DNA from 3 places in the Paenibacillus sp. FSL H7-0357 genome. Region 3 is predicted to be linked to each of the others. Evidence: predicted binding sites of a transcription regulator. Region 3 holds the regulator's gene; each other region holds the start of a gene.

Region 1 (10,906 bases), 1.9 Mb from region 3:
CGCTGTCTGTTCTCACGGCTGCGCTGCATAGTGAAGATGCCGAGCGGCGGGAGCGGGCGGCTGCGGCTATTCTTCATTATGCGAAATGAAAGCTAACCAGAAGTGAAATTAAAGCGATTTCACTATATAATAGAGTGATGTTGTACGAAGCCTATTAAGTAAGATGCTGCTCTACAAAACTAAGCTGATGCTTCCCAAGCGAGTTTGTACGATGCTAATCAAGGAAGCAGATGCTCACAAACTTTCAGGAGGTTCCAATGGCAATTCAATATTTTTCCGACGAACGCATCTTTCATCTTCAGAGCAAGGCAACCAGCTACGTGATTCAGTTGCTGCCGACCGGAGTTCCGGCGCATGTATATTGGGGCAGAAAAATCCGTTCAACCGGTCTGTCGTCCATCCTACAGCGGACTGAACGCTGCTCCTTCTCGCCAGCCCCATATCCTGAGGACATGTCTATCTCTTACGATACGATAGCACAGGAGTACCCGGTTTATGGTGTGGGTGATTTCCGCCATCCAGCCTACCAGATCCAGGCTGAGAACGGAACTACGGCTTCCGAGGCGCTGTATGACAAACACCGCATTTACCGGGGAAAGCCTGCTCTTGAGGGGCTGCCAGCTACATATACCGAGCATGAAGAGGAAGCCGATACACTGGAGATCGAGCTGCTCGATCCTGTGGCCGGGCTGCGGATTATCCTCTGCTATACCGTATTTAATGAATTGAACGCCATTACCCGTTCTGTGCGGTTTGTCAATGAAGGCAGCCAGTCGCTGAGGCTGCTGCGTGGACTCAGCATGAGTGTGGATTTCCGTGACTCGAATTACGATATGCTTCATTTGTCCGGGTCCTGGGCGAGGGAGCGATATGTGGAACGCAGAGCACTTGCTTCCGGCATGCAGGGTATCGAGAGCCGCCGGGGAGCGAGCAGCCATGCACAGAATCCATTTATCGCCCTGCTGTCCAAAGGTGCGGATGAAGACCATGGCGAGGTATATGGCGTCAGCCTGGTTTACAGCGGCGGATTTAGCGCACAGGCTGAGGTTGAGCCGTACAAGACAACCCGCTTATCCATCGGGATTAATCCTTTCGACTTCAACTGGCTGCTGGAGCAGGGACAGGCGTTCCAGACTCCCGAAGCTGTACTGGTCTTCTCGGCGGATGGCATCGGTTCGATGTCACGGACCTATCATAAGCTGTACCGTACCCGGCTGAGCCGCGGCACCCACCGCGACCGTACCCGGCCAGTACTCGTCAATAACTGGGAAGCGACTTATTTCAATTTCACCGCCGACAAGATTGAAGACATCGCCCGTGCCGGCAGCGAGCTTGGACTGGAGCTGTTTGTGCTGGATGACGGCTGGTTCGGTCGCCGCAATGATGACCGCAGCTCACTGGGGGACTGGTTCGTGGATGCGAATAAGCTGCCGGAGGGATTGGATGATCTGGCCAAGCGTGTAAACGGGCTGGGCCTGCAATTTGGCCTCTGGTTCGAACCGGAGATGATTTCGCCGGACAGCGAACTGTACACCCGGCATCCCGATTGGTGCCTGCATGTGCCGGACCGCCGCAGAACAGAAGGACGGATGCAGCTTGTGCTCGATTTCTCCCGTGAGGATGTCTGCCAGGCGATCGGCGACAGGATTGCCGATGTGCTGCGCAGCGCGCCAATCTCCTATGTGAAATGGGATATGAACCGCAATATGACCGAAATTGGCTCTGCGCTGCTGCCGCCGGAAAGACAGCGGGAAACGGCGCACCGTTATATGCTCGGTCTTTATGGAGTGCTTGAACGGATTACCTCGGAGTTTCCGGATGTCCTGTTTGAGAGCTGCTCCGGCGGGGGAGGGCGCTTCGATCCGGGAATGCTCTATTATATGCCGCAGACCTGGACAAGCGATAATACCGATGCGATCAGCAGACTCAAAATCCAGTATGGAACGAGCATCGTCTATCCGCTTAGCTCCATGGGCAGCCATGTCTCGGCCGTGCCGAACCATCAGGTACACCGCAATACTTCTCTTGAACTGCGCGGACATATCGCAATGTCAGGCAATTTCGGCTATGAGCTGGATCTGACAAAGTTTACGGAAGAAGAGAAGGAAACGGTAAAAGCACAGGTAGCGCTCTACAAGGAGCTGCGGCCGCTGGTGCAGTTCGGGGAGCAGTACAGACTGCTCAGCCCGTTTGAAGGCAACGAGACCGCATGGCTGATTGCGGCTGAAGATAAATCCGAGGCTGTCGTCGTGTATGCCCGGACACTGGCCGAGCCCAATGATTCACTGTATTATCTTCGCCTGAAAGGACTGGATCCCGAAGCGGATTATGAGTGGCTGGAAGGCGGAGGCGTGTATGGAGGAGATCATCTTATGTATGCGGGGCTGCCATTGCCGAATCTGCACGGTGATTTCCAGAGCGTGCTCTGGCGTTTCCGCAGAGTCTAGGATTTAACCGGTTGTTATTATCACAAAAGGCCTTGCCGCGATACTGCGGCAAGGCCTTTTTGCAGGTTGCAAGGGTCCATCTCAGAAGAATTCAACAAACTCATTTACCGGCTTGCGGTAGCCGCGCGGTCTGATCTTGCGTTTGTAGTCTTTGCCGATGGTAATCATCAGAGCCGGCACAAGATGGTCCGGGATATTGAGGGTGGCCTTGATGGCTTCGGGATCAAAGCCGATCATCGGGCAGGTATCCCAGCCTTTATCCTTGGCAATCAGCATGAACTGCATGGCGGACAGGGAGGCGTTGCGAATGGCTTCATCACGCTGGAAAGCATCATTTCCTTCGTAGGCATCGTTGATGGATTGAATGGTGTTGTCATATTCCTCCTGGCTCATAGCGCCAAGCAATTTCAGTCCGCTGTAAATTTCCGGTGCCTGCTGATAGGCAAGCTTATCTCCGAGCACAATAATAACGGCGGAAGCCGTGTGGATTTTATATTGGTCATAAGCACCTCTGCGGATTTCCTCCTTCAGTGCCGGATCGCTGATCACCTTGTAATGTGTATGCTGCAAATTGGAGCTTGAAGGGGCGAGCCGGGTGAGAGAGAACATGTCCTCCAGTTCGTTTTGCGGGATCTTGATCCCTTCCACGAAATTCATAGCTGATCTGCGGGATTGCACCAAATCTGTAAAAGTACTCATGATAAATACCTCCAAATGGTTATAAATTAATAGTTAATAAATATCAATAACTTATGTAAATAAACCTACTTACTAATGGTTACTTACTTAAGATAGCACGGCAATTGGGAATCGTCAATGATGAATTACACTAAATCGTGAAATTAAGTTCAAATAGAAGGTAATTAATAAAAATGACAGAAAAGAAGTGATTTTAATCACAAAATAAGGTTATAGAGGCAAAAAGATTGTGACGTTTATTACATAATAGGTGTTATAATAGACGCATGGGTTATTGAATTGACTATTATCAAGCGTTACAAGCTAATGCAGAGGAGAGTTCAACAATGTCAGAAACAATTACGCAAACCACTCCTGAACAGGAAGCACCGAAAGCCTCTTTAACCAAAGAGGATGTTCTGGATCAGCTTTTGAAGCCGGAAGTTCAGGAATCATTAACAACCTTGATAGAACAGCTGCCGCAGCTTACACAGCTTGTAGGTGTATTAACGAAGTCTATGGACTTTGTACAGTCGGTTGCATCCGATGAAGTACTCAAGAATGATACGGTGGGCGCTATTAAAGAAATTGCCGAGCCGGTAGTAGGTTCCGTCAAGAATATGGCGGCTACTGTGATCGAGGCGAAAGACCGGGCAAATGAAAGCAGCGAGACGATCAGCGTGTTCGGAATGATGAAGATGATTAAGGATCCGCAGGTTCAGAAGCTTCTCCGTTTTATGAATGCTTACCTGCAAGTCAGCGGCGAACGCAGCCAGCAGAAATAATTAATTCTAATCTCATACGTAAGGACGGAGGAAACATCATATGTCAAAACATATTGTTATTCTAGGAGCAGGTTACGGCGGATTGCTGAGTGCCTTGACAGTGCGCAAATATATGAGCAAGGCTGAAGCAAAGATCACAGTTGTCAACCAGTATCCAACCCACCAGATTATTACCGAATTGCATCGTCTTGCCGCAGGCAGCGTGGAAGAGAAAGCTGTTGCTATGCCGCTGGCGAAGCTTTTTGCCGGTAAAGACATTGATCTTAAAATTGCCAAAGTAAAATCCTTCTCCGTTGAAAGCAAACAAATTGCGCTCTCGGATGGCACGAATCTTACTTACGACGCCCTTGTTGCGGGCCTTGGCAGCACGACGGCTTATTTTGGAATTCCGGGACTTGAACAATACAGCATGGTATTGAAATCGGCTGCCGACGCCAATAAAATTCACGGGCATATCGAAGACCGGATCCGTGAGTACGCAAAAACCGGCAATGAAGCTGATGCGACGATTCTAATCGGCGGTGGCGGATTGACGGGTGTTGAGCTTGTAGGTGAAATTGCCGACGTGTTGCCGAAGCTCACCAAACGTTATGGGGTGGATCAAAAAGCGATCAAGCTGCTGCTCGTGGAAGCAGGTCCGAAGATTCTCCCGGTACTGCCCGATCACCTGATCGAACGCGCTACATCAAGTCTTGCTGCACGCGGCGTACAATTCCTGACCGGTCTAGCCGTTACCAATGTGGAGGGCAACACCATTGATCTGAAGGATGGCCAGAAAATTGTGGCCAACACATTCGTATGGACCGGTGGTGTACAAGGAAATCCGCTGATCGGTGAATCCGGTCTTGAAGTTAACCGTGGACGTGCAACGGTAAATGAATTCCTGCAATCCACATCGCATCCTGATGTATTTGTTGCTGGTGACAGTGCTGTTGTATTTGCTCCGGACGGCCGTCCTTATCCGCCGACTGCACAAATCGCCTGGCAGATGGGTGAGCTGATCGGCTATAATCTGTATGCTTACCTGAACAATAAATCGCTGGATACCTTTAGTCCGGTCAATTCGGGCACACTCGCCAGCCTGGGCCGTAAAGACGGGGTTGCTATTATCGGCGGCAACTCAACGCCATTAAAAGGCTTGCCTGCAACGATGATGAAAGAAGCAAGCAACATCCGTTATCTGACACATATCAAAGGTTTGTTCAGTCTGGCGTATTAATATTCATTAGCCGGTTTTGCTGGAAGTAGTTCATAGGATCCCCTTTTAGTTACCCGAAAACACCTGGTTTTTTCTTGAGGTGCGGGTGCTGGAAGGGGATCTTTTTTCTGTGCTGAATTACATAGTTAATAACTGGAAATTAATTTAAACTGAATTTGTTTTTGGATGTATATTGAATACGTGTGGTAACAGGAGGCCGGTATGATGCTGTTTTATAGATACACACAAAAAAGCGCACCGGCGGTTATTTTCATCTCCGGCTTGGGAGACGGGGGTGATTCCTGGAGTGGGGTACAGGATCGGATAGCGGCGTTAACGACAACCCTCTCCTATGACAGGGCCGGAATCGGTGCAAGCACAGCAGCATCGGGTCCCCGTACCTGTGATGACCTGGTTCAGGAACTGCATAGGTTACTGTCCAAGCTGGCAGTGGAGCCGCCGTATATCTTGGTAGGACATTCTTTTGGCGGATTGGTCGCCAGACAGTTTTCTGCAAAATTTCGCTCATGCACAGCGGGACTTGTTCTGGTGGATGGCGTACCGGAGTATAAGGAGCTTGCTTATGAGGAGGTTCTGCCCGTGCATTTGATCCCGGCAAACAGGGCTTATCTGGAGAATCCTCTGCTGAACAGCGAGAACATTGACAAGCTGGCGAGTTATAGGCAGATAGCTGAAACTGAGCTCCAATGGCCGGGTACTCACCCGATGTCGATTATTACAAGAGGGCTCCCTGATGAAGGAGAAGGGGATTGGCCGTCGACTGCAATCCTCGAGCTGGAGCAGAAGCTGCAGAGGGGATTCTTGCGGTGGTCTGCGGCTGGCCGCCAGAGGATCGCGGGAGGCAGCGGGCACTATATTCACCATGATGAGCCGGAGATTGTCATTGAAGAGATTACGGCAATGATTGCACAATGTACCAATAGACCTGAAGGGGTGGAAGAATGACGGATACAAGAAACGGGCTAAAGCTGGATTTGCAAAGAATCGAGGAGGAACATTATCAGCTGCGTGATGGTGAAGTGGCAGGAGATTACATCAGCCGGATGCTGGAGTATATCGGCGACCCGGATCCGGAGCTTCGGGATCTGCTTATTTATCCGACATTTTATGAATGGATATCTGAGCAGCAGTTGTTCACCGCAGATGAGCTGCGCAGCTTGCTTGGAGTATTGACCGATGAGCGGCATTTGTTCTACGACATCGGCGGTTCAGGAGACCAAAGTGTATTCACGCGGACCTTCTCTGTGTTGCCGGCAGCTTTGATTATACAGCAGCACAGACTGCAGCCATTTCTGGAGGAAGCTGATTTCATGAGTTTGAAGGATTCGCTTCTCCGCTACTACAGAACAGAGAAGGATTTACGCGGCTATCTGGAAGAAAACGGCTGGGCCCACGCTGCTGCCCACGCGGCAGATGCACTGGATGAACTGGTGAAGTGCCCGGAGAGTGATGCGGCGGTGCAGCTGGAAGTCCTGGATGCGGTACAGGGTATGCTCCAGAACGGCACGTACATTTTCAATGAAGAAGAGGATGAGCGGATAGCCACTATCGTCGACTCCATGGTATTCCATAGCCTGCTTCCGGAGGAACAGCTTGCCGGCTGGATTAGCGCTCTCGGGGAATGCGGTAGCCTGCCGAGGACCCGCAGTGTGGATATTAACCGGATCAATTGCAAAAATTTCCTCCGGGCTCTCTATTTCAGACGGGGCAGCCATATCCGTGGACAACAGCTTGAGGAGGCTTTCATGTCTGCCGAAATAAATTTAAATAAGTTCACAATGCGAAGTGCGCTTTGAAATCCTGCCATAATTGAGGGTGTCCGGAGAAATTCTATTTGATATAATGGAATATGTTTATACCATACAGTGGTTTTATAGGAGGATTTAAACATGGCGTTTAAAGAAAACGATATCATTTTGTTCCAGGGTGACAGTATCACTGATTGCGGGCGCAATTATGAAGACGCTTCATCACTGGGCGTAGGTTATGCAATGATGGCCGCCGCACGTCTCGGGCTGCAGTATCCGGAGAAGAATCTGACGTTCATTAACCGGGGAATCAGCGGCAACCGCATTACGGATTTGCAGCAGCGCTGGGATAAGGATTGCCTGGACTTGAAGCCGACATGGGTGTCCATTTATATCGGGATTAATGATACCTGGCGCCGCTTTGACTCAGGCCAGGAAACTACTGCTGCCGAGTTTGAAGCCGCTTACCGTGATTTGATCGAGCGTACAATGAGTGCGCTGGATGCCAAGCTGGTGCTGATTGAGCCGTTCGTACTACCTGTGCCGGAAGACCGCAAGAATTGGCGTCAGGATTTGGATCCCAAAATCCATGTTGTGCGTGAATTGGCACGTGAGTACGGTGCCCCGCTGGTTCCGCTCGACGGCCTGTTCGCTGCGGCTTCCGTTAAAGCGGAGCCGGCGTTCTGGGCAGGGGATGGCGTGCATCCTTCTTCGGCCGGACATGCCCTCATTGCCGAAGCCTGGCTGAAAGCGGTAGGAGCAATTAACTAGAGCGCCTAATGATTTTGTTAAAGCTATCCCATCTGAGTGTGTTCAGAGACCGGTCCGTTATTTTATAGCGGACCGGTCTTTTTGATGCGCGGAGCTGAAAATTGGATGAGGCAGACCAATGCACGGACATTTCACTCTGCACCTGAAGACTGTTATAATTGTAGGGTACATATTACCGATACTTCATCTAACAAGCTCATGACTAAGCCTGAATAAACGGAAGGAATTCTCAGAGCCGCCGGGCGTCAGCACAAACCTCAAGATGAAGCTAGTGTTCGGAGAAGCGTATCAGGAATACATTATTTATGAAGAAGTTAACAATCTATACCGAAATAATAAATATCGAGTACATCTTATAGAGCGAGAGGAATGTTAAAAGAATGACGAGCGATACAGCAGAGGATTTGCAAGGTCTGAAAGCAGCCGGCAAGGTGGTAGGTTACACTATCGCCGAGATGAAGAAACATGTAAAACCAGGTATGACGACTGCCGAGCTTGATGCGGTGGGGGCGAAGATCCTGGAGCAATTTGGTGCAAAATCGGCTCCGAAGGTTACCTATAATTTTCCGGGCAGCACCTGCATCAGCATTAATGAAGAGGTGGCTCACGGCATTCCCGGCTCACGCGTCATTAACCCCGGTGATCTGATTAATATTGACGTATCGGCCGAGCTTAACGGTTATTACAGTGACTCCGGCGTTTCTTTTCAACTGCCGCCCTATAACGAGAAGCTTGTACATCTGTGCCGCAGCACGGAGGAAACCATGATGAGCGTAATCAATCATCTTCGAGCAGGCATGAAGGTGAATGAGATTGGCAGAGTGATGGAGAGTGAAGCCCGCAAACGCGGCTACAAAATCGTACGCAATTTATGCAGCCACGGCATCGGCAAATCACTGCATGAGAAGCCTTTCGAAATTCTCCCGTTTTATAATCCGCGGGTAACTACGGTGCTTAAAGAAAATCAGGTCATTACGATTGAGCCGTTCCTGTCTACCGGGGCTGACTTTGTAGAACAGCAGTCGGACGGGTGGACACTGAGTGTGAAGGACAATAGCCGGGTAGCACAGTATGAGCACACCATTATAATTACTAAGGGCAAACCGATCATTCTGACAAGCGCATAGAACCCTGCCGAGGGTGAGAGGAGCGAGCGAAGTTGAAAATGGCCTTTATTCTTTTTGATGGAATTACTTTTCTCGATTTTGCCGGATTCTATGATGTTATCTACCGGCTTGGACAATTTGCCCCAGGTGAAGGGCTGGAATGGGATATTTGCGGTGTTGCGGAAGAAGTGACCGATGAGCTGGGGCTTACGGTCAAGATCGGCACAGTATTGCCGGATCTGTCGCAATATGATTTAGTCTTCGTACCCGGCGGGATGGGAACGAGAAGGCTCCGGACCGATGAGTCCTTTATCTCTTGGCTGCGGGGAGCCGCCAATGTGCCTTATAAGGTTTCTGTATGCACAGGCTCACTGCTGCTGGGAGCCGCCGGATTTCTGGAGGGACGCAGTGCAACGACGCATCCCGCTGCGTACGATCTGCTGGCGCCCTATTGTGGCAGTGTGGTGAAGACGCGGATTGTACAGGACGGCAGTATAATTACCGGTGGAGGGGTGTCTGCCTCCATTGATTTGGGGCTGCATGTCATGTCACTGCTTGCCGGTGAAGAGGCCATGCTCTCCGTGAAGAAACAAATTGATTATCCTTATGTGATGCAGGGCATTGTACAGCGGCAATAAACTGTCCAGGAAAACGGGGGAATTAGGATGACTGTAACTAAGACGGTGCCAGTGCCGATTCGGGAATGGATGGAGACGGAGGAGCAGTGGCCCCTGCTTGCCGGTTATATGCTGGACGGGAGCGGCCTGCCCGGACCACGGGCCAATCTGGAGCTGGCAGAGAGCTTCGCTATGTCTTTTGCCCGGCCTTCTGTAACGGAGACCTCATGGGCAATGCTTTCGTCATGGGCGCTTATTTCGGACCACGAGGCTGCTGCTAATGATCCCCGCGAGTTTCTGCCTTTTTGTGCTGTACAGGCCAGCTGTGCGCATTACGGGTATGCTGATGCAGTGCGGCGGACCCTGACAGAAGGCCTGCTGAAGACTGCCATGAATGATTCCAGATGGCGGCTGCGCGAGGCCGCGGCGATCGGTCTGCAGATCATTGGAGAATATGATTTTTCGCTTCTGCAGGGACTGCTGGATTCATGGAAAGCGGAGGCTACACTGTTGGAACAGCGCGCCTTTGTTGCCGCTTTAGCCCATCCGCCGCTGCTCAAGGAGCAGATCAACGCACGGTATAGCCTGGATCTGGCCGGCGGCATTATGGAAGGCATCCTCTCCTCTGAGCCGGGACAAGGCGATCGGGAGCATTATCGCGTGTTGTCCAAGGGTTTAGAATATAGTCTCAGTCTGTTTGTGGCCAGCGAGCCGGAAGCAGGTTTTGCTATGCTCCGCAGATTTGTACAGAGCGGCGATCCCCGGATGCTGAAGATTGTGAAGAGCAATCTGGGCAAAGCCCGGCTGAGTAAAAAATATCCGGACCAGGTTGCGGACCTCCTCACAGCATTGACAATGTGCTAAAATGTAACTATTATTGTTGCATCCAAAGCATTCTTTTGTTTAGGGCAATAAAGGAGAGATTTCCATGAACATCAGCACCCGGTTTGCGGTGGCTATTCATATTCTTACGTTAATCGACAGCAACAAGGAAGGCAAAAGCACCTCCGAATGGATCGCTGGCAGTGTCAATACCAACCCGGTGGTCATACGCAGAATTACAGGCATGCTGAACAAAGCGGGACTGGTTGATGTCCGTCCCGGTGTGGCCGGAGCCAAGCTGAACCGCACTGCAGCTGAGATCACGCTGCTGGAGATTTATCGGGCGGTTAATGCGGTGGAGGAAGATTCTTTATTCTCCGTGCATGAGCACCCGAATCCCGATTGTCCGGTTGGCAAGAACATCGCCGGTGCCATCGTGCCTGTATTCTCCCTCGCCCAGAAAGCGATGGAGAATGTGCTGCAGGAGGTTACCTTGGACCAGATTATAAATCAGATCCCTGTTTACTGAGCAGGGAAGGGGATTAAGAGTAATTTAAGTAAACTTTTAGCAAAAACTTATGTTTCTTTAAGGTTTCAGGAGTATATTAAAGATCTCCACCCCCCAGTGGATGCATTTTTGCTAGGAGCCTGCCGTGCCTCGGCAGGCTCCAATTTTTTTGGTTTGCTGCAATCCGATGATTCTACAAAATTCA
Region 2 (10,906 bases), 3.0 Mb from region 3:
TGCTGGGTCTGGTGAGCGGTCTGAATCTGCTTGTCAATATCTTGGCGCAGTGCCTTGCCTGGCGTAGTGTACATGTTCATTTGGGACATCTTCGTGTACAGTTCCCCCTGCAGGCGTAAAGTATCCATGGTCAGGTCGTTGAACACCCGGCGTACAGTCGGACAATTCGACTCCGTCGCAGCGGTCGTATATTCGCGTACCGTCCGTTTCAAATCTGCAAGCACTGTGTTGAGTAAATCCTCATCCGACATAAATGCCGATCCGTTTTGTGCGTACACAATATTACCCCCTCAATAGTTTGGTTTTGAAATTGCTTTCCATACTAATACCCGGCCGCTTTATTGCGGCTGTGTCGGTGCGTATTGCTGATGCTGCTCCAGCAGCTGCACAAGAGTATTCATATGACCAGTATGGCTTTGGATTTGTTGAACGCAGATTTGGTGCACCGTGGCGTTCTGAGTCGTCCCGGCGGTTGCGGCCATCTGCTTGATCAACAGATCCTCATTAGAGATGGAGTCAGCGATGTATTCCACTTCTTTGCCGCTAAGCGCCTGCATTTGGTTCGATTGCATAGTGTGTATTTCCCTCCTTCTAAATGGTTCAAGCAGTCGTTATTATGCCGCGTATCCAGGCACATTATGTGTGCATTGATGTTATGCGTGCTCCCGGATGAATGCCGGTTAAACCAGTGCATAAGAGCGGGTAAAGCCGGCGAAACTACCCTATCGGTATCTCATAAAGGAGAGATCAACAAATGAAACTAAACAGCGGGCAGCTGCCTTGGGGCAGCTCTTTTCCAAATCCTCCATCCTATCCTGCGCTTGAAGGGGATATTACATGCGATTGCCTGATTGTTGGCGGAGGTATGGGCGGAGCCATGTCCTCCTACCGCTTATCTTTAAGCGGAGCAGATATAGTTCTCATTGATAAAAGAGCAATTGGAGACGGAAGCTCCCATGCCAATACCGGCCTGCTGCAGATAGCCAACGACAAATCGCTGACTGCGTGTATGAATACGTTTGGGGAAGCAAACGGTGTGCTGTTCTATAAGCTGTGCCAGCAGGCTGCCCGGAGAATTCTGGAGCTGCCTGACAAGTTGAACATTGATCCGCACATTATTCCCCGCAGCAGTCTGCTGTATGCAAGCACACCTGAAGATGTGCCAGCTCTGCGGCTGGAGCATGAGAATCTGGTATCACACGGCTTTGATTCGGAATTCTGGGGGCAAGACAAGGTCAGCTCACATTACGCCTTCTCCAAACCCGCCGCACTATATTCCAAGGGCGATGCAGAGACAAATCCTTTCCGGACTGTTCACAGCCTAATTGACAAAGCCCGTGACAACGGTGTCCGCATCTATGAGCATACCCGGGCACGGCATTATGAATACAGCGCCGAAGGTGTGACCTGCATAACCGGGAACGGACGGATCTTCGCCAAGAAAGTGATTTTTGCGATGGGCTACGAAACCCAGGAGATGAAAAAAGACCGTGGCGCCGAGCTCATCAATACCTACGCCATTATGACAAAACCGCTTGATCATTTGCCCAAGTGGCATGAGCGGAGCCTGATCTGGGAAACTGCCCGCCCGTACCTCTATTTCCGGACTACGCCGGATAACCGGATTATTGCGGGAGGCAAAGATGAGCCGTTGACCGATCCGGAGCGCCGGGATATCCGCGTGCTCTCCCAGGGCCAGCGGCTGCTTGAAGAGCTGGAAGCCCTTTTCCCGGAAATCCGGGGAATCGAAGCGGAATATTCATGGGGAGCCGTCTTCGGTTCAACCCGGGACGGACTGCCCTATATGGGCCCGCATCCAGAGTATCCCCACTGCTATTTCATTGAAGGCTATGGCGGAAACGGCACGGTCTACAGCATGATCGCTGCCGAGCTTCTGGCCGATACCCTTGCCGGTAAATACCGGCCCGAGCTGGAGCTGTTCTCGCTGACCCGGTCAAGCAAGCCGTCTCCTTCTCCCGCCGTACAGGCATAAAAGCAGCAAAAAGCTTGGGCTCTGTTGAGCCCAAGCTTTTATTCTGCCTAGTAGAAGAGGTATTGATTACTTATTGTGCTTTTACGAATTCAGCAGATTTAATACCTGCCTGACGGCCGAAAATAATGATTTCCGCTACAGAGTTGCCGCCGATCCGGTTTTGTCCGTGCAGGCCGCCTACAACTTCCCCAGCCGCAAACAGTCCTGTAATAGGTTTGCCGTCTTTATTTAGAACTTCTGTGTTCGTGTTGATTTTTACGCCGCCCATGGTGTAATGAATCCCGGGGCCGATTTTAATCGCATAGTATGGCGCACCGGACAAGTCGTTGTCCATTCCTGTAGTTCTGCCGAATTCAGCATCCTTTTTATTCTTCACCGAGCTGTTCCAGGTATCCAGTGTCTTTTGCAGCTGATCTGCCGGGACATTCATTTCTTTGGCCAATGCCTCGATAGAATCTCCTTGGATCACAAAGCCCATCTTTTCGTACTGTTCAATCGCTTTAACACGGGTCTTTACGCCGGAATCAAATACAAGAAAAGCCGATTTCTCTGGAAGTGTATTGATTGCAGCTGTGACTTTGTCCCGCGTGTCCAGTTCATTGGTGAACCGTTTGCCTTCACTTGAGACAAGCAGAGCGCCTTCACCGCGGACAGCTTCCCCAATGAGATAGGATTTGTCCTGCTGCACCGTCGGGTGAACCTGAATTTGATCCATATCGACTGTCGTGCCGCCGAGCTTCTCAATCATCTGGATGCCGTCACCGGTGCTGCCGATCTGGTTTGTAGTCACATATCCTTCCAAGTCAGGTCTCACTTTAGAAATCATATCCATATTCGCGCCGAAACCGCCGGTCGTCACAATAACAGCAGCCGCTGTAATGTTTTTCTCATCCTTTTGGTTAAAGAGGACTTTGACGCCGTTTGCCTTGCCGTCTTTTTCAGTTATCTCCTTAACATCCGCGTTCACAAAAAGCGGGATGCCTTTTTCTTGTACGTTTTTCACCAAACCTTTGACAAGGTATTGTCCGACCGCTGAACCATCTTCAGGACGGTGTGTACGTTTTTCCTTCATCCCGCCAGTAATCGTGATATTGTTCAAGCGAATTCCGATGGAATCCAGCCAATCAATAGCGCTTGCTGAATTGTCAACGAAGAAACGGAGCATTTCTTTATCGTTGGTATCATGACCGCCTTTTAATGTCTCTTCATAAAATAAATCATTGCTGTCTTCAATGCCCTGCTCTTTTTGGAATTTCGTTTGCGAAGCGTTCATTCCGGAAGATGACTTTGTTGTGTTCCCGCCGGCAACCGGCATTTTTTCCAAAATAACCGGATTCATGCCTTTTTCTTTTGCTTCAAGTGCAGCAGACATCCCAGCCCCGCCTGCACCGACAATGATAATATCATATTTATCTTTTAATTGATCGAACGGTGTATAGCTTGCTTCGGATGCCCCCGAAACGGCTTCAGTTTCTTTCGGCGCGTTTGTCGCGCTGTTCTTGCTCTTGTTCTCATTTGCGTTGCTGCTGGTATTGTTGTTGCTGTTTCCGTTACCGCATCCAGCGATAACAAGCATGACGGAGAGAATGAGAAGAAGAGCAGCTGCTGTTTTCTTTTTCATGTGTAATCTTTGCCCCCTTGTGCATATTTTCACAATAATCATAGCGGCAAAGATGCTGTTCTTGGAAGCTTACGTAATTAAAAAAAACATTTAGTAACTAAAGTAACTAGATTTTGCTGCTGGGGCTCGGAACGCTTACGGAAGATGGAATATGCAAAGAGCCCGCGTCCGACGCGGGCTTCTTGTGCTGGAAGTATGGTGATGTAGGATTCGCTCGTTTAATTCATCATACTGGCAGCAATGCGGATGACCTCATCCTTGGTCAACTCAGATTTCTCCTGGCGAACCGACACATTATAGACGATCTGCGCTTCGGGGTCAGACCAGACCAGGTTATACGTATACCCCATGTCGATCTCCTTGTTGCTGGAGTTTTCGAGATAAATGAGCTGCTTGCTGCCAATCTCAATATTCTCCACCTTTGTCGTTTTGGTCCACGACAGCGGATATGCCGGTTTGTCTTTGTCATCAACACGTGAAGCACCGATTCTCACCTGAACCTTCCCCTTCTTGTACACCAGTGAAGAAGAAAGATAGGCAATGTTCTCCGCCTTCTCTACTCTCCAGGTCAGCCGGAAGTTGTCTCCCAGGTCTCTCACGCTTCCGCCTTCAAGCTGCTTCTCATCTGGAACTTTTATGAAAGAAGGCTTGATAAACGCCTCGTCCAAGGCATACCCATCCGGCATATACCCCGGCTGCTTCACTTCCGGAGCGTGGTGCTTCTCGACACTGGTCTTATAAGTGGAATAGTCCTTGACTATGATCGGCGGGCAGTACAAGCCAAGATGAGATTCTTCTTTCCGGTCTTCACGTGTGATAACATAGGTGGCATACTCTCCAGGAAGCAGCAGCGTCTTAATGGCATTGTAGCCCTTTGAATATTTCATGTTGTAGAGTTTATTCTCTTTGTAGATTTCATTCTCTGTACTCGGCTGTACCTCGGGATGCAAGGGAATCAAGGGTTCTATCGCCTTCTCTATCATACCACCTGATGTCGTCGCCGGAAGCGGCTTATACGGCAGCACCTTATACTGAGCTCCAGCCCCCTGCCGGACTTCACCGGAATACTGGGTATAGCCGCCGCCCAGCAAGACCAATACAAGAAGTGCCGCCACCCAGCCCTGCACCGGAATCCGCAGGAATCTCCTCCGGCCCCGCCCAGCCGCGGCTTCTGTCTCCAGCCTGCGCATCACGTTAGGAGCCGCTTCGTTTGGCGGAAGTGTCTGCAGCGCTGTCTGCTCTTCTGCAGCAGGTAAGGTCCCGCCAAGCCCGAGCGCTTTCATTACCGGTCCATGAACATCAACGGGGATCAAATTGGCCGAACGGTCTCCATCCTTCAGAAACTGCTCCTCCGAAGTCAATTCACTCTTGCCCATAATTGTTTCTCCTTTCTCTCAATCGCTTTTTTAAGTTTGCCTCTGGTCCGTTCATATCTTTTGCGTGCGGTAGCCGTACTGACGCCCAGAATTTCGCCGATTTCCGCAAACGATTTATCTTCATATATTCGCAGAATTAACAAGTTCCGGTCTTCCACATCAAGCTTCCCCAGAGCGGCCGAGACCGGCTCGCTGAACAGGCGGTTCTCAACCATTTGTTCGGCGCTGTTCACCGCAACGTCCTGCCGGAGCAGCTTGCGCAGTTGAAGCTGAAATTTCTGCCGCCGCAACTGATTCAGACAATGGTGGTAAGCGATCTTGTAGAGCCATGATACGAAATCCGCCTGCGGCTTGTATTGCCCGATATTCTGATAGGCCTTAATCAGGACATCCTGCACCGCATCCTCCGCCTCTTCCCTGCTGTTCAGCAGCCGGAAGCAGTAGAGGTATATCCGCTGCTGGTACAGCCTGATTACATCTGAGAACAGGCGGGCATCTCCGGCCTGTATCCTCCTAATCTTCTCTTCTATAGAATCCACGTTGGTCTCCTTTCTTCTATTTCTTCTGTTTCTATAGATATAACACTTGAGTAGCCTCAGGCGTGACATTTATTTCTTCCGGCTGCACAGCAAAAGAGACCAACAGATGAATCCCTGTTGATCTCCCTGGTGTAGAGCCTGCTTCCGAAACCGTCTGCTCTACGCTAACTCGACGGTCTGGTTGAGGTTCAGCTCCGGGTCATCATAGCCGGTCTTCAGGAACGCCTCGCAAATAAAGGCAGGGCCTGCATTGGTGGGGGTTGGCGGCAGTGACTTTCTCTCGCTGGCCTTTCTTAGGGATCGGTAACGTAAAGGGAGTTACACTCAGCTTAGCTGGCAGCAGCCCGGCTCCACGATGTAGAATCCGGCACTTTTACTGCAAGCTAGCCGATGCGCTCTGTAAGTACTTTCCAGCCCTCTGACTGGCCCTAAAGTTGATTCCCTGTTGACTGAAGATATCGAATCTTCCGGCTGGAGCGGTCGGCCCCGGTTCCTCTATTCAATTCTAGCTGGCGATCGTTTTCCCGCTTCCCTTCATTCTGTGCAGACGCAGATTATGAACCAGTACAATCAGCTTGGCAGCACCGATCCCGAGAGATAGGATACTCAGGACAAAGACGAGATGTCCAATCCCAGGCAGAAAGGAGACCACCACTCTCCATGGGGCAAAAATATGACTAGGACCGTATAAAACCGTAATCGGCAGCACTACATTAAACAAAAGCAGGCAAAATGCGAATACGCTGGTCCGCAACGGGGTAAATCGAAAGCTTTTCTTGCGTTTAAACAGGTTGAAAGCCGACACTCCCAGCATAATTGCCATTGCTATACAAGCCAGATCAATGAAAATATGGGTACCGGCAATACTGCCCACATCCTCAACCGGCTCGCGTCCATGTATAATGTCAAGAATTCCATCAGCCACCATGCTTAATTTGAAGCCGCGCACCAAATAATCATGGGCATTGATCAATACCACAACACCTACGTCCCCGTCCAGCTTCATATCGGAGTGAAAGCTCTCAACATCACCCGGATGCTGAACAATACCATTAACGATCTCCCAGCCCATGCCATATTCACCGCCGGTGGTAGGGTCTTTTATGGCCGGCTGATGCATCTTCGCAACACTTTCCGCAGTAGCCACGCTGCGATCATGGAACTTTCCGCCATTGATTTGAGCAATTAAATAATGGTTCATATCTTCTGCGCTTGAGATCAGATAGCCGGACGCAAGCATGGATTGGTTGTCCGGCTGCTCAAAAGGAACCATGAAACCAAAGACGGACTTGTAGCCTGTGGCCAATCCCTGTAGTTTCGCTTCGGGTGTAGAAGTAAAACTGTTCTGCATATCCAGAGGAGAATACACATGATCCTGGATATATTCAGCATAAGACTTGCCGGAAACGGCCTGAATAATTCCGCCCAGTATATCGTAATTGTAGTTGGAATATTGAAACTTGTTGCCGACGGTCTCGGTTAATGGTGTGTCTTTCAGATTGTGTATAAGTGCATCTATAGTTGGCATCGTGTTGGTAAAAGCTGTCCGCCCATGTAACGTGGACAGTCCGCTGTTCTGATTCAGTAAATGCCGGACCATAATGGTTTTGGACGCTTCCTTGTCAGCAAGCTCGAAGTCCGGCAAATAGCGCTGTACCGGCGCATCCAGGTCAATCTTCCCTTGCTCAACTAATTGCATGATGGCCAGCGCCGTAAACGATTTGGAGACCGAGCCTAGAATAAAAGGGGTTTGCGCTGTAACGGGCTGACCCTCAGGGCCGGAAATTCCATATCCCTTGGTGTAGACGGTCTGGTCTCCCTGTACAATCCCGACCGCCATACCCGGAACATCCAGTTTCTCCCGCATCGTTTCCACAAATTTGTCAATTCGGTCCGCATCTACAGCAAGTGGAGCCGCTTCCGCATGGGCCATCCCCGGTTGCAGTAAGGGCAGCACGCTGCCTGTGACCATAACCAATATAATCATTAATACTTGGATGATAGTCCGCTGTATTGTTTTCATCTCTCTTAACCTCTTCTCCTGATTCTGTCCCTTCTCTTGTCAGACATATGGATCAAGAATATCCTTTCAACCTTTCAGCTATATTTCGAGAATCTTAAGTTAATCTTAAATTTCCTGGTGCAGATGCTTATGTATAGCTAAAAATGAAAACGGCAGACCTGTAGTTTCGGGTCTGCCATTTTCGCATGATGTTATGATTTAACTATCACTTCTGCAACACTCACCGTCCAACATTTCCACTGCCTTCTGCAGAGCTGCTTTATTCAGTAACGCCGCTGCTTTCCGCTGCGTTACTGTTTTCTTCGGCGGGTGCTCCTCCTTCATTAATGCTACTGCTTTCAGTTTCGGCGCTATTATTTACTTCCTCTGCACCCTGTGACACTGCCGTAGGGTCCGCAGCCTCTACCAGAGTAAGCGAAGTTCCGTCAATCCACCACGTCCCGTTCAAGCTCGAGACCAGCAGCCAATTGGCGTACTTGCCTTTGACCTCTACCTTCTGTGGCGGAAGGATGCCCGCCTTGGGAGCCAGAAGATCAGGATACTTATACAGCTTTGTTTGTGCATTCAATTGAGCAGTGGCTTCTACTGCCTCCACGACAGCCAATGTCCCAGGTGCAGGACAAATCCAACCCACACCGCTGCCGTACTTGATCTGGAACCAGTTTCCCTTACGTGCGATTACATATACTTCCTGCGGCTGCTGCGTGCCTATGGCTGGCGAATTGCCGGTACCGGAGAATACTGCCGATTGGGTGAACAGATTCATGGGTAGCCCAACCTGCTCCAGCGTCTGCTTCTTGAACCAAAGATCATATGAGACCGCAGCTGCATACACTCCGACTTTCTTATTCTTCGCCCAGATGTTATTAAAAGCGCTGAGCGGCAGTGGCCCTTCACCGGCGTACGAGCCGATTTCAATCGTAAGGCCAGGTCGTTTAAACTCCTGGATGAACCAATCCTTGTAGCCTCCACCGGATGGATTCTTCTCCGGCTTCACCAGAGAATAACCGGTAAAGAGTCCGACATCGGCGGCGATTTTTTTGTCCCGTCCCAGATTGGCTGCCAGCGTGTTGAAGTTCCAGAAAACAATCTCGCCGGAGCTGTGATAGGAAATGGTCATTTCCGGATCCAGCGTATAAGTGAAATCCATCATAAGCCGGATCTCCGGCGCTTGCGCCGGTTTCACACCCTTGTAATTCTGGTACGACGGATAAGGCGAAGTATTCCTGATCGCGCTCCAGCTCGCTGGATACTGGCGGTTCAGGTCGAGCCCTTGCATATTCGCTTTCCAGCGTTTGAAATTACTGCTTCCTCCATTGTAGCCTACCAGTGTGGAAGCTAGACTCTTAGACAAACCCGCTGTCCCCTGCTGAGCCAGCGTGACACCATCCGGATTCACCATCGGCACGATCCAGATACTGACATTGTTCAGCAAATCTCTCACCTTATAGTTTCCCAGCTTCTGATCCTGGACATAAGCTTGAGCATACGAGTCTGCCATTTTCATGAGCAGTGAAGTCGTCATCCATTCCCGGGCATGGTGCGAGCCATTCAGAAACAGAGAGGCTTCCCCGCGACCTAGCTGAACTGCCCACAATTCGCGTCCGTATATCGTCTTACCCAGCGATTTGTAAGTGATCAGTCCAGGATATTTAACGGCCAGACTCTTGATATCTCTTTCCATAGTGGAATAGGAATAGACCTGGCCAGGGTTCACAATATTAGCCGAACCTAGCGACGGACGCGGAAAAATAGCAAGACCCAGAATTAACAAACATAGTACCATACAAAACTTGTAAAACAGTGATTTCATCGACAACCCTACCATCCTGAGCATGATCCTCTCTACCAATATTTGAGTTAACACTAGTCAAAAAGGCCTAGCATTGTCAAGTAGATTCGACATATTATTTAGAGAAAGGACCAATATGCCTAGTATTTGCTTCTTAAATTCATAGAGGAGTGATGAAACCCCAAATCCATAGCGAATAAGCGAGTAACCACGTCTGGTTCAACGATTGTCCTGTACAGTAAAAAGGGACCCGAAGGTCCCTCTTGATTGGCAGCTGCCGCTTATATATATTTAGCTATAATTTCATGGCCCGTAGCAGATACTGTGTACATATATACCGGCCTGCCCACCGATCCATAGCTGATCTCCATCTCCAGCACACCGGCCTCCGTGAGAAAAGCCAAATATTTGCGGACAGAGATCCGCGAAAGCGGGGCACTTGCCGTAATATCCTCGGTGGAGAATACCGGCCTTTCCAGCTGCTGTATGGTGTTCCAAATGCTCTCCAGCGTCCCTTCTGCAAGTCCCTTGGGCAGAGTCCCCGCTTTGTCTTCCTCGGTTCCCAGGGAATGCCGCAGCAGCTTGTCAAGCTGCTCCTGGCTGAGATGCTCCCTATGCTTCATCAGCAGATGATCCTCCCGGTATGCAGACAGCGCCGCCTGAAAACGGGCGAACTCAAAGGGCTTGATCAAATAGTCAACAGCCCCATGCTGCAGCGCTTTACGGATGCTCCCATTGTCGCTGGCTGCGGAAATCACGATAACGTCAACCATGCTTCCCTGCTCCCGCAGGGAGGACAGCAATTGCAGCCCGTTGGTATGCGGCATATAAATATCGAGCAGTATCAGGTCTACTTCACGATCCACAAGCATCTTTGCAGCCTCATCGCCTGAAGAGGCCCAGCCTGCGAACTCAAAACCCTGCACCTGCTCCAGATAATGGCGGTTGAATTTCGCCACCATCGGATCATCCTCAACAATCAGCACCTTAATGTTCATACAGTTTCATCACCCTTTACAGCATATGGCACATCGGCCATAAACGTTGTTCCCGGCTTCCTATCCTCTACAATCTGAAGCTGGATCAGTAACTTCTCCATTCATTCTGCCGCACCTGCCCCTCACCTTCGAAGAGGCTCAATTAAATACGACTACAAACATAATATCATTACGGCAGATAATTTTGGAGGTAAAGGCCTGAATCTCCCTGCTGCCGGATAATCTGATCTCAGAAAATAATATAGAGCACCAAAAGGAGACTCTATCCTCGGACAGAGTCTCCACACCATTTACGGTTTATAGGTTAGCTTTCGCTGCAGCAGCCAGCCAATCGGCTAAATCATTGATTTGATTAAGCATTGCAATGGGATCGCGGTACCAGGAACTCGATTCATTCCACAAATATACGCGTCCTTCCTTGACCGGAGGAAGAATTCCCCAGATGGGATCAGCCTGCAGCTGCTCCAATGAGGATTCGGAGGTTAGCACAAGATAATCTCCCATATACTCCGGCAATAGCTCCAATGAAAATTCAGCATAGGATTCCTGAAGCATTTTTCCCGG
Region 3 (10,906 bases):
CCTGTAAGCAAGATCCCTTTAAGCGGACGAATCCCGAATTTGCTGATTTCTTCATGCCGGATCAGGAAATCAAGCGCTTCCCGCAACTCCTGCTTCGCGTTATCCTGGCCGCCGATTTCTTCAAAGGTAAGTTTGGAAGGGCCATTCTTCTTACGTTTCTTGTCCCCGCCCGCATTCACTGTCAACCCGCCGCGCAAATGGGCGATCACCAGGAGTGCACAAACCATACCGGCTGCTATGATTACAGGAATAATGTTAATGCCCACAAAAGCCATAAATATCAGCAGGACCGGAACAAATCCGGCTACAATCTCTTTCCACCACTTAGGCATTGTTCCACACTCCCATCGTTGCCGCTGCACGCGGTAAGATGATGAACTTGCTCTCTTCACCGTTGCTAAGGCTAACATAGACGTTGTTGTCATCAATTTCAGTTGTTGCTGTCACATTCTTGTATTCCTGGAATTGCTCTTTCAATCCATCTAGTTTAGCAGGTATTAGTGTATACTTTTTGCTTTCCATTGCTTCTGCTACTGAGAACATCGCTTTATCCCAATATTCGTCCAGCAATTTACTGGAGTGCTGATCAACGTCCAGCTTAAGCGCCCGGCCATTAATGGCTGACTTGCCTTCAGTGTTCACGTATTGCACCAGCTCGCGCAATTTCGTGCCAGGTTTCAAATCCAGTTTCAAGGTTACCTCATTGCGGTTAATAGTAATATGTGAATGATTAACACCTTCATAAGCCGATACTATCTTATCAAGCGGCTCATGGACCGCAAATTGACGATAAGCATAAAAGCTGCCAAAGAGCAGTGCAGCAGACAACAGAGACGTTAGCAGTACAGGCACAAGACGCAGTTTCAAGAAACGTCCTCCTCTCAAGTTGACCAAACCTAAATATATGATTTGCAATAAATAGCGTGTCTAGCGCTCATCCGAGACTGACATGCTCTTAAGCATGTCTTAATACAAGTAGAAGTATATCACAGGTGTATATACGATTTCGCACGAAAGTGTGAATATATTTAAAATTTTTGATACTAATTTCTGGGTATTCTCTTCGATCCTTGCTCCTTTATCGGCAAAAAAGACCTGAATGATTAATCCATTCAGGCCCTTTTCTATTCTACTGATGTATTAATTTCTCCTGACATCGATATTGCTATTTGTATATACTTCGTTATGTACTCCCTATCATCAATAATAGAGAAACCACATACACCGTTAACGTTAAAGAATCCATGCCCTTCCCCCATCATCAACTAATTATTATCTACTGCTTGTTACATTTTTTACAATTTTCTCGCCTTTCAGGAGTTCAGCCAGTGTGTAATATCTTGCACCCATGGCGTTCTTCTCCGGTTTGGGTCGATGCTGCAGCAGAATAAGGTCAGTCCGGCTAAGATCATAGAAACGGTACATTTCGCCTGGATGATTAAATCCATAGCCCCCCTGAATTCTCTCCGTTATGTAATTCTTGATTCTGGCAGCCAGCTCATGCTGAATCCCCTCAAGAACCGCATCCAGCGATGGTGTGAATGGATCAAGAACTACGATATCATCAATTTTGTACAGGCATTGCATTTCTCCGCCCCCGCCGGAACGAAAAGTGATAAATAATGGCGTTTTGTAAATATAACCTTTGGCACTATTCGGACAGGCGTGAATACAATGTTTATTCGTCAACTCATGCGTTTTACCAGCTGCAACGGATAATACCTCTACTTCATAATACTTCATGCCCTTCGCCACCCCATGAATAAAATCAATATATTGTTTGGCTATGATGGTATCCTCGCCCGATTTCTTTTCGCTTATAATCATTTCATTGATCAGTTCGACGATATCCGTCCATTGCAGACTTAAGAATTGACAGCCTGTATCATGAATCAGCTTGTATTTGGTTAAGGTGACGCCATAGACAGGCACATCCGCATCATGGGGAAAATTGTTCGGATCCAAATAGGCGGCAAGCTGGCCGCTCACTTCCTGAGCTTTTGCATACAGCCCTGCGCTCTTTGCTTCGATCACAATAACCAGTTTTTTGCGGTTTCCCTGGAACAAGGACAAGGTAATATCGCGCCTTATTTTATGTACTCCTGCCGCAAGCATTTCTGCGTCCACCTGAACAAAATCATAATCTTCTTTGAAAGCCGGTGTGTCTACATTGTTCCGGCGGTTTAACTCTTTTAGCAGCAACCGGATCAACTTGGGATACCTTGAAAAAAGGTAGGCAAGCCCTTTCGTCTGTTTGGTTTCCGCATCCCCGTTTATCAAATCAAAAAAGGTAGAATGGTAGTCCGTTCTGCCCTCCTGGTAAAGCCTCATCATCGTTTTCAAACGTATCTCTCCACCTGTTCAAGGAATATGTAATTAATCCTCAGAATCACTGTTTCATTCCAATGATAATATAAATTTCACAAAATGTCAGAGTAAAAAAACCGCCTATCGCTCCTATAGTTCTAAAATCCCCCCCCCCGCTGCTTTTGCCTCTAGGCTGTGCTTTAGTTTAACTTATTAGCAATATTATGCAAAAAAAGCGGACAAGCGCTGTCCGCTTTGTCCGCTTTTTATTTGTTATTGCAAGCCTGCCTCTACTTGCTCGGCAAAGTATATCCATCACCGATTGCTGTACCATCCGCAAAACGAAAGAACTTGTAATAATAACGTCCTTCCTGCTTGTAAAAAAGCTGCCAGGCGTATTCTCCATTGTATACACCCGGAAGCAGCCGTTTAATATCGATCCCGGGCAACTGGGAGGCTATAATGGAGCGGATTTGCTTCTCCGAGGTTCCTTTGGCCAGCTCTTCCGCATAGACTCCGTTATCACCGCCGGCCGGCTTGCCGTCCACGGTGAACCGTACCCACACCATCAGATCCGTACCGGCTTTATTTTTCCCGGTCAGCACCCAGTACACCGAATTTTCGTCCCATACCGATTTCTGCGCCTTGGACACCTCAGTAAGTCCCGCCCGGGTCTTGGCAACTTCTTTGGCCGCGCTGCGTTCATTCCATTGGTCCTTCATGATATAGGCATAAAATTGGCTTAGACCGAACAAAATGAGCAGAAACAGAGCGATCCCCAGCAGAAGCCATTTTTTCCTTTTCCTCAAAATGCAGCTTCCTTTCCTTAATATATGAAACGTCATAAAACCAACTGCGGCGGCAGTCGAATTAACGCTTCAGCAGCCCTTCAAAAGTTTCTTGCGCCTTGCGGCGGATTTCTTCCTCGTCCACTGTCAGGCACTGACCATGCTTCACAACCTGCTTGCCGTTCACCCAGACATGCTCGACATCCTTGGCACTAGCCGAATACACGGCGTGGGAGAGCAAGTCGCTATGCGGCAGTAGATGAGGCTGGTCAATATCAATTGCAATAAAGTCAGCCTTCATCCCGGCTGCAAGGCGGCCCGCCTGGTTCAGGAAGATTGACTCCGCCCCGTATTGCGTGGCCATCAGCAGCGCTTCCGGTGCCGGAACTGCGGTAGGATCACCGCTTACTCCCTTATGGATCAATGCTGCAAGCCGCATTTCCTCGAACATATCGAGATTATTATTGCTTGCCGCCCCGTCCGTACCGAGCGAAACTTTGACTCCCGCTCTCAGCAGCTCAGGCACCCGTGCAACCCCGCTGGCAAGCTTCAGGTTACTTCCCGGGTTATGGGATACACCCACCTTGTGGCGGGCGAGAATTTCGATCTCCTCATCGTTCAGGTGGACACCATGGGCGATTAAGGACGGGCGGGTGAACATGCCCAGCTTCTCCAGGTGCGCTACAGGACGCAGGCCGTAATCAGCGGCATTCTGCTCCACTTCACGCAGCGTTTCTGACATATGCGTATGCATCGGCAGGTCCAGGTCATGTGCCGCCTGCACAAACCGCATGAAAAAGTCCGGAGGACAAGTATACGGGGCATGCGGTGAAATCATGGTGGTAATTCTGCCGTCAGCCTTGCCGTGCCAGTTGCGGGCGAACGCAACAGCTTCCGCAAGCTTCTGATTCTGCACTTCTTCAGGACATAGACCAATAACACCGCGCATCAGCACCGCACGGATGCCGGAGTGTTCGACCACCTCGGCCACCCGGTCCATGTGATCATACATATCCAAAAAGGTGGTTGTGCCGCCTTTCAGCATCTCCAAAACGGATAAGGAAGTACCCCAGTAGACATCATCTCCGGTAAACTTCTCCTCCATCGGCCACATTTTCTCCTGCAGCCAGGCTTGAAGGACCATATCATCCCCGTAGCCGCGCAGCAGCGACATCGCAGCATGGCCATGGGTATTGACCAGACCCGGCATGAACAGCAGCCGGCTGCCGTCGAGCGTCACTGTGCCTTCTTCAATAACGGGCTTCTCTTCCCCTATGTATGTGATCAAATCATTTTCTATAGTCATATAACCGCTCAGGACCGGCTTCTCGCTTCCGGGAACCAGAAAACGTCCGTTTGCAATTATCATCTTATTGCTGCTCATCTGTAATTCCTTCCTTTCCATCATGTAAATAATACGCCAGACTTTGCAGGTCAGTCGTAAAGTCAGCAGCATGAATCCGGATGGTTGAAGGTGTCTTCAGAATGACCGGTGCAAAATTCAGGATCGCCTCAATGCCCGATTCTACCAGAATATCAGCCACATTCTGTGCTTCGCTGTCCGGTACAGTGATGATCCCGATCCGGATTCCCTGATCACGGATGGTCTGACCCAGCTCCTCCATCGGCTGAACCGTAAGAGAGTTGATCTTTTGTCCAATCTTGGGAGCGTAAGAATCAAATACAGCAGTGATTTTCATAGTGTCCTTCAGATAAGCATTGTAATTGGACAAGGCATGACCGAGGTTACCGGCACCTACCAGAGCCACATTGATTTGTTGATCCAGCTTCAGAATATGACGGATCTTTTCGATGAGATAAGACACGTCATATCCAATGCCTTTTCTGCCGAAATCACCAAAATAGGCCAGATCCTTACGAATCTGCGCCGGATTAAGGTCCAGCTTCTGCCCGAGTTCCTGAGAAGAAACGGTTGAGATTTCACGCTTTTGGAGATCGTTCAGGAAACGCAGGTACACTGGGAGTCTGCGAACGACGGCCTCCGATATTTTATCCGATTTCATGTTTTCTCCTCCTAATTTAGAATTGCACTGACGCGATATCGTATGACAACCACGTGCAGTGCCCGCTCCGCGAACGGGACACAGCCTATGGTACAAAGAGATGAAAAAAATTTATAAACGATGACAGATTAGGAAACGCCGCCCTCTTCAAGCCATTCCGCTATCCGCGGAACCATCTGATCGGTAAGCATGTGCTCCATCTTCGGACCAGGGAGTGAATACAGGAAGTACTTCCCGTAATAAGCTTCGATGACCCTGGTATCATATACAATAACAATTCCCCGGTCCTGCGCTGTGCGAACCAATCGTCCAAAACCCTGTTTGAACCGGATCACTGCCTGTGGAACAGACATTTTCATAAAAGGATTCTTCTTCTGGGCCTGCAGAAGCTCCGCCTTTGCCTCGGCCAGCGGATGATTCGGCGGCTGAAACGGCAGCCTTACAATCGCAAGACAGGTCAGCGCCTCGCCAGGGATGTCGACTCCTTCCCAGAAACTGCTCGTTCCAAGCAATACCGATGCAGAGCTGTCCTGAAAACGCCGGATCAGCTTGCTGCGGCTGCCTCCTTCCACACCCTGGCCCAGAACCGTAATGTCCTGGGAAGCCAAGGCCTCTTTCAGCGGATCATAAACCTGGCGCAGCATTTTGTAGGAGGTGAACAGCACCAGCATCCGCCCCTTGGTCGCCGCCGCCGCTTCAGCCAGCGAATGCACCAGCTTGTCTACAAAACGCGCATCGCCTACGCTGCCCTTAACACTGGGGAAATCGCGCGGGATGACAAGCAGCGCCTGTTCACGGTACTTGAACGGTGAAGGCAGCAGTGCTGTCATGAGACGCCCTTGTTCAGAGGCTTCAGAAAGACCAAGGTTGTCAATCATGAACTGAAAGGACTTGTCGACCGATAACGTGGCCGAGGTCAGCACAATGCTCTTCTTCTTGTCGAAGAACAGATCCTTGAGCTGGCTGCTTACATCGACAGGCACGGCGTAGAGCTGAAGCGACTTGCCCCGGTAGTTGCCGCTCCCTTCCATCCAGTACACGATATTATCGTCACTGAGACCCATAAAGAAGCGGATTTGTTCCCGGATGGATGCCAAATCCTTGAACAAGCCTCCGATATCGGTCACCAGGCTGTCCGAAGACGACTGACTCTCTGTATCGCGCATCTCGCTAAGCATTTTGTCACCTCTGCGGATGATGTCGCTCAAGGCTAAGTGCAGCGTATTCTCCAGCGCCGCCAGCTCTTCCCAATCTTTGGGCTTGCTGCCGGGAAGCAGGCGTGTGACCAGCTGGCCGGCTTCACCTGCCGCTGCATCGCTGCGTTCGGGCAATAGGCCGAACAGCTTGTCGCTCAGTGTATCCCAAGTTTCCTTTACAGTAAGCAGGTCGGGATAGATTTTATCGATTACGCCGCTCCACTCCGAAGCCTGCTCACTGCCCGAGGACTGCAGAGTCTGGCGCAGTGCCGGCAGCTGGCCGCTGCGGCTGTCTTTATACAGCCTTGTAAGCGTATGAGCTACCGTGAAATACTTCATTTGCATGCCCAAATGCTTGCCGGCCACATCCTCCAAATGATGGGCCTCGTCAATGACAAGATGCTCATAAGCCGGAAGCAGCTGGTGCCCGGCCTTGACGTCTGCGAACAGCTTGGAGTGATTGGTAATGACCACATCGGCAATCCCTGCTTCATGTTTGGCCCGGTGGTAGTAGCATTTGCGGAACCACGGACAGGAACGGCCCAGACAGGAATCGGTATCACTGGCTACCGTCTCCCAGAAATCCCCGCCGCGACCGCTCAAATTCAGCTCCTCATCGTCACCCGATTCCGTCTGGGTCAGCCATACGATCATTTGCGCTGCCGTAAGTGCTTCTTCCCGGGGACTTACGAAGTCCTTTTTATTTATTTTATGTTCAAACTTGCGCAGACACAAATAGTGCCCTCTCCCCTTGAATATCGCAGCCTTAAACGGGAAAGGCACAACACTGGTCAGAAGCGGGATATCGCGTTCGCGCAGCTGATCCTGAAGGTTGATGGTATGGGTGCTGACCATAACCTTCTGCCCGGTACGTACGCTCTGATAAATGGCCGGCAGCAGATAACCGAGCGATTTGCCGGTACCGGTGCCTGCCTCGATCAGCAGATGCTTGTCCTCCTGAAGGGCCGTATTCACTTCGCCAATCATGATCTCCTGGGCTTCCCGGCTTTCATATTGCGGAAGCGTATCCTTAAGCCGTTTGGTTACCTCGGCCATATAATCCTCAAAGGATACATTCTCCACAGGATTGCCAACACCTTCTTCTCTTGGAGGCGCCAGCTCAGTCCAGTCGCCTACAGCCAGTGCAAGCTGACGGTAAAAATTCAGCTCCCCTTCCGGCTGAAAGGTCTCCATCTCGCGCTCCCGCAGCAGGCCGTCAAAATACCAGGCCAAATCACTGTCTTCATCGGCAAACAGCTCGTTAAGCCGCTGAATGGTCAGCAGAGGCAAACTATACAGCTCTTCGAGACATTTAAGCAACACAATTGCTGTAGCTTCTGCGTCACTGTCCGCCTGGTGCGGACGGTCATGCGTGATGCCAAAATGGTTACTTACCGCACCCAGCTGATAGGTCGTTAGGGACGGAAAGCATATTTTCAGGAAATCGATCGTATCCAGAATCCGTCCCTGAAACGGCAAATAACCGCAGCGGTCTAAAGCATTCTGCAAAAAATGGAAATCAAAAGCAACATTATGTCCAACAAGCACTACATCGTCAAGCAGCGGGACGAGCTCCATCATCATCTCATCCAGCTCTGGCGCATCCTTCACATCTTCATCGGTGATGCCGGTCAAGCCCGTAATAAAAGGAGGAATCGGTGTTCCGGGCTTGACGTAAGAACCATACACCCGGGAGATGGACCGGTCTTCTTCTATAATGGCAAGGCCAACCTGGATGATCTCACCCACAGATTGGGTTCCCGTAGTTTCAAAATCAAGCACGGCAAATTTCATTATAAGTTCTATTCCCTTTCACTTGAGACTCTTTATCAGCATAACAGAAGTTACGAAAAAAGGCGATGCACACCGCTTGTTGAAGTGGATGCATCGCTTAAATGAGTGGACTATGATTACAAAAGCGAAACAAGCTGATTTCCGAATTGCAGCTTTCCTCCCCGCCTGCGGCAAACCTCCAGATTGACATTCGGTTCCGGGAGTGCCGGGTCATGAAGCAGAGAAAGGCTGAACAGCTCCCTTGCCTCATTGAAGCGTTCCTGGGAAGCTCTGATACACCCCAGCGCATTGTAGATCATCGCCTTCAGCTTGTTCTCGCGAATCAGCGCAAGCATATGATCCAGATGCCCCCATGCGGTCTCCCCGTCGCCCTCCTGCAGATAGGCCATGGCCAAATACAGGCGGGCCGCCAGACTGTCGGGGTGCTGCGCAATAACTTCCTTAAATTGATCAATACACTTCCGGTACATCAACAGCTTGTAGTAGCCCTGCCCTCTGACAAAAGAATCCATGGCAAGCTCAGGCGCTTCCTGCTGCGGCATCTCTTCGTCCGGCTGTGGCGGAAATTCCGCATGTTCCCGGAAATGACTCAGCTTCTCGGCAAAGGCGAGCCACTCGTCCATAACCTCATCGCTAAGCCGGTGAAGCATGTTGTACTTGCATAAAAGATCATCCCGGCGGGCACCCTCCGAAGTAGGGTAATCCGCTGCGATCTCCTGAAGCATCTTATTCATCTCAGCAAATAATTGTTGAAACACGGGACATCCCCCCCTTACTGAAAATGAAATCAGCCTAAGCTTGCCTGCCTTCATTTTTCGCAAGTGGGGGGCTCTTCATCCCTGCCATTGATTACATGGCTTAGGTCCGGTGATTAAGCAATCGTAGCATGAATCTCATGATCGGCCAGCTTCACCGGCTTGTTCTCGCCATCGACAAAAACTACAGTTGGTTTATGCCCTGCCAGTTCCTCGGCGGACAGCATCGCGTAGGAGATGATGATGACAGTATCCCCCGGCTGAACAAGCCGGGCCGCTGCTCCGTTCAAACAAATGACGCCGCTGCCGCGCGGTCCCGGAATGACATAGGTTTCCAGCCGGGAGCCGTTATTGTTGTCGACAATCTGTACCTTTTCGTTCTCAAGTAAATCCGCTGCTTCCATCAGGTTCTCGTCGATGGTGATGCTGCCCACATAATTCAAATTGGCTTCGGTAACCGTTGCCCGGTGTATTTTGGATTTCATCATATGTCTAAACAAGCGCCGCAACCTCCTTGGGATTAAATACATTATTGTCAATCAGACGGGTTCTGCCAAACTTCACGGCAAGTGCAATAATGATTTCGCCGTCAGCATCACTCAGCAATGAAGCATCATTCAGCGTTTCCAGGCCCGGGAAGGTCAATATTTCCGCATAATCAATGACGGCAAGCGGAGAAGCTGAAATGACTGACACCAGCAGTTTCCGGGCATCTTCAACCGTACGGACCTTACCTTCTTCCATGGCTTGGCGAACTTCACGCAGCGAACGGGACAATACCAGAGCCTGGCTGCGTTCCTCTGCACTTAAATAAACATTGCGTGAGCTAAGCGCGAGTCCGTCGCCTTCACGGATGATCGGGCAGGCCACGATTTCAACATTCATATTCAGGTCAGCTACCATCCGGCGCAGAACCGCCACTTGCTGGGCATCCTTGAGTCCGAAAAAGGCGTAATCGGGCTGTACCATATTGAACAGCTTGCTTACAACTGTGGTGACTCCATCAAAATGCCCCGGGCGGGATGCTCCGCACAGCTGTGTGGTCAGCGAAGAGACCGATACCTGGGTGCGGATCGGCTGCGGGTACATCTCTTCCACACCGGGAATAAATACGATGTCGGCTCCTTCACGCTCCGCAAGCTCCAAATCACGCTGCTCGTCACGCGGATAAGAGGAAAAGTCCTCATTTGGCCCAAATTGCAGCGGATTAACAAAAATGCTCATCACTACCGTACTGCTCATTTCCCCTGCCCGGCGCAGCAGGCTTGCATGTCCCTCATGCAGGTATCCCATGGTCGGCACAAAGCCGATGGGAGTATGCCCGCCCTGACGCATATATTCAAGCGCTTCACGCAGCTGTTCAATCGTTCTAACGACTCTCATCTTATTTCGCTCCTTTTCCGGCAGCGCCGTATAAAGATTCCAATACAGTTTCATCCGCATTAAATACATGATTCTCCGCCGGGAAGGAACGGTTCTTCACTTCCTGTACATAGCTGCCGATTCCCTCACGGATCAGGCTGCCTACATCAGCGTAGGTCTTAACGAAGCGCTTCTCCCGGTAAGGTGAAGCATATTGCAGCAGATCGTGGAAGACCAAAACTTGTCCGTCACAGTACCGGCCTGCGCCGATCCCGATGGTCGGAATGCTGACCGCTTTGGAAATCGCCTCCGCTACTTCTTCCGTGACCAGCTCCAGCACCATGCCGAAAGCCCCGGCCGCTTCAAGTCCCTTGGCTTCATCAATCAGCCGCTGCGCATCTTTAGGATCCTTGCCTTGAATCCGGTATCCACCGATCATGTTTACGGACTGCGGGGTAAGGCCGATGTGGCCGAGCACCGGAACACCGGCAGCAACCACAGCAGACACGGCCTCGCAGATTTCCAGCCCGCCTTCCATTTTAACGGCTTGCGCCCGGCCTTCCTGCATCAGTCTGCGCACACCGCGCAGCGTCTCGTCAATGCTGCCGTGATACGTCATAAACGGCATATCCGCCACAATGAACGTATTCTGCGCACCGCGCGCCACGGAACGTGTGTGA

What was found. Region 3 encodes Rex, which represses fermentation and respiration genes when NADH is low (regulators of the CRP and FNR family bind a similar motif). Its sites were predicted from a motif close to TTGTGAAATATTTCACAA; they were not measured.
Region 1: a site for Rex is predicted at 3,374-3,391, ahead of H70357_RS13865 (helical membrane plugin domain-containing protein). Genes of this name have one in related genera too.
Region 2: a site for Rex is predicted at 3,632-3,649, ahead of H70357_RS09345 (flavocytochrome c). Genes of this name have one in related genera too.

What each region holds. Positions count from the first base shown of each region.
Region 1 covers NZ_CP009241.1:3,225,730-3,236,635, forward strand. The annotation lists gene H70357_RS13850 (hypothetical protein) at 1-89, shown strand, start outside; gene H70357_RS13855 (alpha-galactosidase) at 258-2,447, shown strand; gene H70357_RS13860 (nitroreductase family protein) at 2,529-3,146, opposite strand; gene H70357_RS13865 (helical membrane plugin domain-containing protein) at 3,473-3,910, shown strand; gene H70357_RS13870 (NAD(P)/FAD-dependent oxidoreductase) at 3,951-5,129, shown strand; gene H70357_RS13875 (alpha/beta fold hydrolase) at 5,331-6,074, shown strand; gene H70357_RS13880 (DUF2785 domain-containing protein) at 6,071-6,925, shown strand; gene H70357_RS13885 (SGNH/GDSL hydrolase family protein) at 7,019-7,648, shown strand; gene map (type I methionyl aminopeptidase) at 8,029-8,775, shown strand; gene H70357_RS13895 (DJ-1/PfpI family protein) at 8,808-9,392, shown strand; gene H70357_RS13900 (hypothetical protein) at 9,420-10,235, shown strand; gene H70357_RS13905 (Rrf2 family transcriptional regulator) at 10,300-10,722, shown strand.
Region 2 covers NZ_CP009241.1:2,140,636-2,151,541, reverse strand. The annotation lists gene H70357_RS09360 (spore coat protein) at 1-278, opposite strand, end outside; gene H70357_RS09355 (hypothetical protein) at 339-572, opposite strand; gene H70357_RS09350 (NAD(P)/FAD-dependent oxidoreductase) at 755-1,993, shown strand; gene H70357_RS09345 (flavocytochrome c) at 2,064-3,614, opposite strand; gene H70357_RS09340 (DUF4367 domain-containing protein) at 3,833-4,990, opposite strand; gene H70357_RS09335 (RNA polymerase sigma factor) at 4,972-5,529, opposite strand; gene H70357_RS09330 (serine hydrolase domain-containing protein) at 6,035-7,552, opposite strand; gene H70357_RS34790 (M14 family metallopeptidase) at 7,812-9,365, opposite strand; gene H70357_RS09320 (response regulator) at 9,626-10,342, opposite strand; gene H70357_RS09315 (AraC family transcriptional regulator) at 10,640-10,906, opposite strand, start outside.
Region 3 covers NZ_CP009241.1:5,149,812-5,160,717, forward strand. The annotation lists gene H70357_RS22575 (AAA family ATPase) at 1-332, opposite strand, end outside; gene H70357_RS22580 (hypothetical protein) at 325-867, opposite strand; gene H70357_RS22585 (hypothetical protein) at 1,273-2,343, opposite strand; gene H70357_RS22590 (cell wall elongation regulator TseB-like domain-containing protein) at 2,598-3,116, opposite strand; gene H70357_RS22595 (amidohydrolase) at 3,178-4,479, opposite strand; gene H70357_RS22600 (redox-sensing transcriptional repressor Rex) at 4,466-5,158, opposite strand; gene dinG (ATP-dependent DNA helicase DinG) at 5,248-8,109, opposite strand; gene H70357_RS22610 (tetratricopeptide repeat protein) at 8,226-8,867, opposite strand; gene panD (aspartate 1-decarboxylase) at 8,981-9,364, opposite strand; gene panC (pantoate--beta-alanine ligase) at 9,357-10,247, opposite strand; gene panB (3-methyl-2-oxobutanoate hydroxymethyltransferase) at 10,249-10,906, opposite strand, start outside.